2 linked regions of the Methyloferula stellata AR4 genome follow. The main gene of each other region encodes a partner of the protein of the gene in region 2 in a complex. Links are inferred from orthologs where the notes say so. Each region holds a gene or a part of one and is shown on either strand. Other genes may lie near its edges.

What was found. Proteins that work in one complex are often made in the same cells at the same time.
Region 1: the proteins of mfd (region 2) and uvrA are in contact, whole or in part, in a crystal structure (PDB 4DFC), measured with the Escherichia coli proteins. The link is inferred for Methyloferula stellata AR4 from one-to-one orthologs.

What each region holds. Positions count from the first base shown.
Region 1 is NZ_ARWA01000001.1:2,051,081-2,054,571, forward strand. What follows is about bases 69-3,491. They hold uvrA (excinuclease ABC subunit UvrA), read right to left. Parts: upstream 3,164-3,491; coding sequence 269-3,163; downstream 69-268. Other genes in these bases: A3OQ_RS0110165 (dicarboxylate/amino acid:cation symporter), read left to right, coding at 3,450-3,491. Also shown: A3OQ_RS0110150 (Flp family type IVb pilin), read right to left, coding at 1-29. UniProt on the Escherichia coli protein: The UvrABC repair system catalyzes the recognition and processing of DNA lesions. UvrA is an ATPase and a DNA-binding protein. A damage recognition complex composed of 2 UvrA and 2 UvrB subunits scans DNA for abnormalities.
Region 2 is NZ_ARWA01000001.1:4,066,049-4,070,234, forward strand. The notes cover bases 65-4,182. They hold mfd (transcription-repair coupling factor), read right to left. Parts: upstream 3,787-4,182; coding sequence 265-3,786; downstream 65-264. Other genes in these bases: A3OQ_RS0120185 (hypothetical protein), read right to left, coding at 65-143; A3OQ_RS24180 (FAD assembly factor SdhE), read right to left, coding at 3,820-4,122. In the rest of the region: more of A3OQ_RS0120185, read right to left, coding at 1-64. UniProt on the Escherichia coli protein: Couples transcription and DNA repair by recognizing RNA polymerase (RNAP) stalled at DNA lesions. Mediates ATP-dependent release of RNAP and its truncated transcript from the DNA, and recruitment of nucleotide excision repair machinery to the damaged site.

The DNA.
Region 1 (3,491 bases), 2.0 Mb from region 2 along the record:
CGCGAAAAAAGCGATAAAAGATTCTGCATAGGGTGTTTCCCGTTCCGGTGTCGCGGTGCCATCGTGGCCCCGGATCGCGTGCAGGCTACATCCAAGATCTTGTAGTCTCGTAAATGAAAAATAGGTACATTTACTTATAATTCCCGCGTCCGGAAGCGTTGTGTCGAAGCATCGCCGTCTACTTGCGGCGAGCTCGAAGCAGCGGCGCTAAACGCAACTGAAGCGGCGTAACGCACGGCATTTTGATACCCGTGCGTTATCCTTTTCTTTACTCTGCCGCGGCTTTTTCTTTCTTGAGCGGCCGGCGCGCCAGCACATCGGCAAGGAACTTGCCGGTGTAGGAGCGCTTCACTTTGACGATTGCTTCCGGCGGTCCCTCGGCGATGATCTCGCCGCCGCCGTCGCCGCCCTCGGGGCCGAGATCGATCACCCAGTCCGCCGTCTTGATGACTTCGAGATTATGCTCGATGACGATGACCGAATTGCCCTGATCGACAAGCTCGTGCAGCACTTCGAGAAGCTTCGCGACATCGTGAAAATGCAGGCCCGTCGTCGGCTCGTCCAGAATATACAGCGTGCGGCCGGTCGAACGGCGCGCCAATTCCTTGGCGAGTTTCACCCGCTGCGCCTCGCCGCCGGAAAGCGTATTCGCCTGCTGGCCGACCTTGATATAGCCCAAGCCCACGCGCGACAGCGTCTCCATCTTTTCGCGGATCGACGGCACGGCCTTGAACAATATGCCCGCTTCCTCGACCGTCATGTCGAGCACGTCGGCGATGGACTTGTCGCGATATTTGACCTCTAGCGTTTCGCGGTCGTAGCGCTTGCCCTTGCAAACGTCGCAGGTGACATAGACGTCCGGCAGAAAGTGCATCTCGATCTTGATGACGCCGTCGCCTTGGCAAGCCTCGCAACGGCCGCCCTTCACGTTGAACGAGAAGCGGCCGGGCAAATAGCCGCGCGCCTTGGCTTCGGGGAGCGCTGCGAACCATTCGCGGATCGGCGTGAAGGCGCCCGTATAGGTCGCAGGATTCGAGCGCGGCGTGCGGCCGATCGGCGATTGATCGATGTCGATCACCTTGTCGAGATGTTCGAGCCCGTCGATGCGCTCATGCGGCGCCGCGTGTTCGAGGGCGCCATTGAGGCGGCGCGCGACATCCTTATAAAGCGTGTCGATGATGAGCGTTGACTTGCCGCCGCCCGAAACGCCGGTGATGGCCGTGAAGAGGCCGAGCGGGATCTCGGTCGTGATGTTTTTCAGATTATTGCCGGAGGCATTGACGATCTTCAGCTTGCGGGCCGCCTCCGGCTTGCGCCTCATGCGCGGCACGGCGACTTCTCTCACGCCGGATAAATATTGGCCGGTGAGCGACTTCTTATTGGCCATGATCTCTTGCGCGGTGCCTTGCGCGATGATCTCGCCGCCATGAATTCCGGCGCCGGGGCCGACATCGACGACATGATCGGCGGTCAATATAGCGTCTTCGTCATGTTCGACGACGATGACGCTATTGCCGAGGTCGCGCAATCGGCGGAGCGTTTCGAGGAGCCGCGCATTGTCGCGCTGATGCAGGCCGATCGACGGTTCGTCGAGCACATAAAGCACGCCGGTGAGGCCGGAGCCGATCTGCGAGGCCAGCCGGATGCGCTGGCTCTCGCCGCCGGAGAGCGTGCCCGACGCGCGGGCCAAAGTGAGATAGTCGAGCCCCACATCGATGAGGAAGGACAGCCGATCGCGGATCTCCTTCAGGATGCGCTTGGCGATCTCGTTGCGCTTGGCATCGAGTTTCGCAGGCAGCGCCTCGAACCAGGCATGCGCGTTGCGGACCGAGAGTTCGGTGATCTCGCCGATATGTTTCATATCGATCTTCACCGCGAGCGCTTCCGGTTTCAGCCGATAGCCATGACAGGCCGAGCAGGGCTCGGACGTCATGAAGCGCGCAATCTCCTCGCGTGACCATTCGCTCTCGGTTTCGCGATAGCGCCGCTCGAGATTGCGGATGACGCCTTCGAAGGGCTTGTTGATGTCATAGGTGCGCATCCCGTCGTCATAGGTGAAGCGCACCGATTCAGTGCCCGAGCCGTAGAGCAGGAGCTTTTGGATCTCCTTCGGCAGGTTCGCGAAGGCCGTATCGAGCCGGAACTTGAAATGCTTGCCGAGCGCTTCGAGCGTCTGCTGATAATAAGGCGAGGTCGATTTGGCCCAGGGCGCGATGGCGCCTTTGCGCAATGTGACTTTAGGATCGGGGACGATCAGCTCGGGATCGACCTTGGGCTCGACGCCAAGGCCACCGCAGACGGGGCAAGCGCCGAAAGGCGCATTGAAGGAGAAGAGCCTCGGCTCGATCTCGGGAATTGTGAAACCTGAGACGGGGCAGGCGAATTTAGACGAAAAGACGATCCGCTTCGGCGTGCCGTCCTCTTCCTTCTCGTCGGCGAATTCCATGATCGATATGCCGTCGGCCAGCTCGAGCGCGGTCTCGAAACTCTCCGACAGCCGCGCGCGGATATCCTCGCGCACGGCGATGCGGTCGACGACGACCTCGATATCGTGCTTCACCTTCTTATCGAGCGCCGGCGCATCGGCGATCTCGTAGAATTGCCCGTCGACTTTCAGCCGTTGAAAGCCGCGCTTCATGAAATCGGCGATTTCCTTGCGATATTCGCCTTTGCGGCCGCGGATCACGGGCGCCAGCAGAAAGAGCCTTGTGCGCTCGGGAAGAGCCAGCACGCGATCGACCATCTGGGAGACCGTCTGGCTCTCGATCGGCAGGCCGGTCGCGGGCGAATAGGGAATGCCGATGCGCGCCCATAAAAGCCGCATATAGTCGGAAATCTCGGTGACGGTTCCGACAGTCGAACGCGGGTTCTTCGACGTAGTCTTCTGCTCGATCGAAATCGCCGGCGAAAGCCCGTCGATCTGATCGACGTCCGGCTTTTGCATCATTTCCAGGAACTGCCGCGCATAGGCCGAGAGCGACTCGACATAGCGGCGCTGGCCCTCGGCATAGATCGTGTCGAAGGCGAGCGACGACTTCCCAGACCCCGAAAGCCCGGTGAAAACGACAAGCTTGTCGCGCGGGATCGTCAGATCGACGTTCTTGAGATTATGCTCCCGCGCCCCGCGCACCGTGATATTGCGGAGGTTGGAACGGGGCTCCAATGCGAGTTCTGCGGTCTCGGACGTCGCTTTTCTCGATCTGGGGGTCTTCATACTGTTCCGGGAACCTGCGCAAAGGGTAAAGCGGCGAGATAGCGCTAATTTAGGGGCTCGGCCACGGCCTCGCCATGCCAAACTCGCGCCATCCCCTGCGGCAATCGCGTCTTTTGGGGAAAGACCAGGCGCGTTTCGGCGCGGAAATCGTGAATCTGGTCCATTTGGACGCCTTGCGAAGCCTTAAAATCCCCTTCAGAATAATGCAGCAAATCAAGAGCGGTAGGGAAACGCCATGGTCGCAATTTCGCCGGAGGCCCTGATACGACGGCCGGCT
Region 2 (4,186 bases):
ACCATCATACCGAAATCGGCGGAGACGCGGATGATCGTTTCGAATGGCGCAACGGTCTTCAATTCGTTCAGCGAGGCAACGGCTCTATCGAGCTCATAAAGCCTTGCAAAAAGCCGTTCGTCTTCGAGAACATAGCGGCCCATGAGTCAATCACGCCTCTTATTTGACGCATGACCTGATCCAAAAAGTCTGCAACTTTTTGGGGTCATGCCCTTGGTCAACGCATGATCTGATCCAAAAAGTCTGCAACTTTTTGGGGTCATGCTAGGCCGCCTTCTTCTTCGTCGCGAGGCCGACCAAGGTGCGCATGATCTGGATCGTGCCTTCGAGCCGCGCCTTGGCATTCGCGAAATCGCGGATGAAGACGATCTTCATATCCGGCCGCACCTTCGCGTCGGAGCCTTGTTCGGAGACATAACGCACGAGCCCTTGCGGATTGGCAAAGGCATTGTCGCGGAAGGCGACGATGACGCCCTTCGGCCCCGCTTCGACCTTCTCGACATGCGCGTGACGGCAGAGCGCCTTGATCGCTGCGAGCTTCATCAAATGCTGAACCTCTTCCGGCAAGGGCCCGAAACGGTCGATCATCTCGGCGGCGAAGCCTTCGATCTCCTCGTCGGTTTCGAGCGTGGCAAGACGCCGGTAGAGGCCGATGCGCAATTGCATATCGGCCACATAATCTTCCGGAATCGTGACCGCCGTCCCGATCGTGATCGAGGGCGACCACGCTTCTTCGACGGGCTCTTCGATGCCGGCCTTCAGCGCGGTGACGGCCTCTTCCAGCATATCCTGATAGAGTTCGAAGCCGACTTCCTTGATATGGCCCGACTGCTGATCGCCCAGCAGATTGCCGGCGCCGCGGATGTCGAGATCGTGCGAGGCGAGCTGGAAGCCCGCGCCCAGCGTGTCGAGCGAATCGAGCACTTTCAAGCGGCGCTCGGCCTGAACCGTCAAGGCGCGGTTTGTCGGCAGCGTGAAAAGCGCATAGGCGCGCACTTTTGAGCGTCCGACGCGTCCGCGCAATTGATAGAGCTGCGCCAGGCCGAACATATCGGCGCGCCAGACGATAAGCGTATTGGCGGTTGGAATATCGAGGCCCGATTCGACGATCGCCGTCGCCAGAAGGATGTCATATTGGCCGTCGTAGAAGGCGGCCATCTTATCTTCGAGCTCGGTCGCCGCCATCTGCCCATGCGCGATGACATATTTCGCCTCCGGCACGTTCTGGCGCAAGAAGGCGGCGGCCTCGTCCAAATCCTCGATGCGCGGACAGACGAAAAAGCTCTGGCCGCCGCGATACCGTTCGCGCAGCAAAGCCTCGCGCACCAGCAATTCGTCGAAGGGAGAGACGAATGTGCGCACGGCGAGGCGATCGACCGGCGGCGTCGCGATGATCGACAATTCGCGCACGCCCGTCATCGCGAGCTGCAAGGTGCGCGGGATCGGCGTCGCCGACAATGTGAGCACATGGACCTCGGCGCGCAATTCCTTGAGCCGCTCCTTATGCTGTACGCCGAAATGCTGCTCCTCGTCGATCACGACGAGACCCAGATCCTTGAACGACACGGTCTTGCCAAGCACGGCATGGGTGCCGACGACAATATCGATCGATCCGTCCGCCGCGCCGGCCTTCGCGGCCTTGAGATCGGCCGCAGAGACCATGCGCGACATTTGCGCGACCTTGATCGGCAGATGCGCGAAACGCGCCGCGAAATTCTTGTAGTGCTGGCGCGCGAGCAAGGTCGTCGGCACAACGACCGCGACCTGCTTGCCATTGACAGCAGCATCGAAGGCGGCGCGCAAGGCAACCTCGGTCTTGCCGAAGCCGACATCGCCGCAAATGAGCCGGTCCATCGGCTTGCCTGACGCAAGATCGTCAAGCACCGCATCGATGGCCGCGAGTTGGTCTTCCGTCTCGTCATAGGGAAAGCCGGCGCAAAATTCGTCGTAAAGCCCTTCCGGCGGGACGAGCTTCGGCGCCTCATGCAGCTCGCGCGCGGCGGCGATTTTGATGAGCCCCGCTGCCATTTCGAGAATGCGCTTGCGCATTTTCGCTTTGCGCTTCTGCCAGGCGCCGCCGCCCAGACGATCGAGCTGGACCTCGGTGTCTTCCGAGCCATAGCGCGACAGAAGTTCGAGATTTTCGACCGGCAGAAAGAGCTTGGCGCCCTCGGCATAATGCAGCTCAAGGCAATCATGCGGCAGACCCGCCGCCTCGATCGCCTGCAGCCCGGCGAAACGCCCGATACCATGATCGACATGGACGACGATATCGCCGATCGTGAGCGTCGTAACATCGCTCAGGAAGTCTTGCGCGCGGCGCGACTTCTTACGGCTGCGCACCAGCCTGTCGCCCAGAATATCCTGCTCGCCGATGACGGCGAGATCCTCGGTCTCGAACCCTTGTTCCAGACCGACGACGGCGAGCGCGACGACGCCTTTTTTCAGTGCCTGAGCCTGGACGAGCGACGAAACGGGTTCGAGATTTTTAAGCCCGTGATCGCCGAGCACATGGGCGAGACGCTCGCGCGATCCATCCGACCAGCCGGCGACGATCACGCGTTTGCCGGCATAGAGCAAGGTACGCGCATGATCGGCCGCCGCCTGAAAGACATTGGCGTTTTCATCATTGCGTTCGGGCGCGAAGCTGCGTCCCGGCCGCGCTCCGCCATCAATGACGAGGCCTTTGCTCGATCCGGGCACGGCGAAAGGCGTCACATGCACAGTCGCGGCTGTGTCGAGGTCCTTGCGCCATTCCGCGGGCGAGAGATAAAGCGCATCGGGTTCGAGCGGCTTATAATTGGAATGCGCCGGATCGGCATCATGCGCGCTTTTGCGCGCATCGTAATAATCCTTGATCTGCGTCAGGCGCTCATTGGCGGCATCTTCAGCGAGCGCGTCGAGGACGAAGGGCGCGTCACCTACATAATCGAAGACGGTGTCGAGCCTGTCATAGAACAGCGGCAGCCAATGCTCGAACCCAGCGTGACGGCGCCCCTCGCTGATCGCCTCGTAAAGCGCATCGCCGCGCGTCTGCGCGCCGAAGCGCGCGACATAGGCCTGGCGGAAGTGGCGCATCGTGTCGGTCTTGATCTGAACCTCGCTCATCGGCACGAGATCGAGGCTTCTCATCTGGCCGACGGTCCGTTGCGTTTCCGGATCGAAGGTGCGGATCGATTCCAAAGTATCGCCGAAGAAATCGAGCCGCACCGGCTGCGCCATGCCCGGCGGAAACAAATCGATAATGCCGCCGCGCACCGCATAATCGCCGGTGTCGCGAACCGTCGAAGCTCGGCCGTAACCATTCGCTTGAAGCCATTGCACCAGGGCTTCCGTATCGACCGCATTGCCGGGCGCGGCCGAAAAGCTCTCCTGCCCAACCTGCTGCAATGGCGGCACGCGTTGCAGGACGGCGTTGACCGAGGTCGACAAGATGCGCGGGCGTTCAAGCGCCGTGCGCGACAAAGCGAGACGCGACAAAACGGTCATCCGTGCCGCGGTCACCGCGGCATTGGGCGAGACCCGATCATAGGGCTGACAATCCCAGGCGGGGAAATCCATGACCTCGATTTCGGGTGCGGCAAAACTCATCGCCTCGTTGAAGCCGCGGGCGCGTTGCTCGTCGCGGGCAACATGCACGAGCACGACGGCGCGGCGTTCGGCCGCGCGCGCCAAGGCTCGCGTGAGGTCGGCGATGCAAAAGGCATCGAACCCGTCGGGGACCGAAGCAAGCGTGAGCTGCCGGTCCTTTTCGAGCGATGCGACGGCACGTTTGAGATCAATCACGAGAAGATCGCGGCCCTTTTTCGCGGCAAAAGCTCAGCTATGAAGCGGCTTTTCGTGGGTATGGAAGGCACATATTTTCCGAAACAGCCCAGTGTCGAAGTTGGCCGGCGTTTCGAACTCCCCCGTCACCCAGCCGAACACATCCCTGTCGGTGGCATCGAGGAGGATCTCGAAATCGTCAAGCTCCGCATCGCTCAGATCGGCGACTTTGGCCTCGGCGAAGCCGCCCAGAATCAGATCCATCTCCCGCATCCCGCGATGCCAGGAGCGAAACAGGATGCGACGGCGGCGAAGGTCAAGATCCGCCCGAGAGGGAGTTTTTAGGGGCTGGTCCAATAGGAATACGTCCAAAGGGCGCTTGTCAGGGCGCGCTCAGGTTGAAGGTCTTCGTTCTATAGAC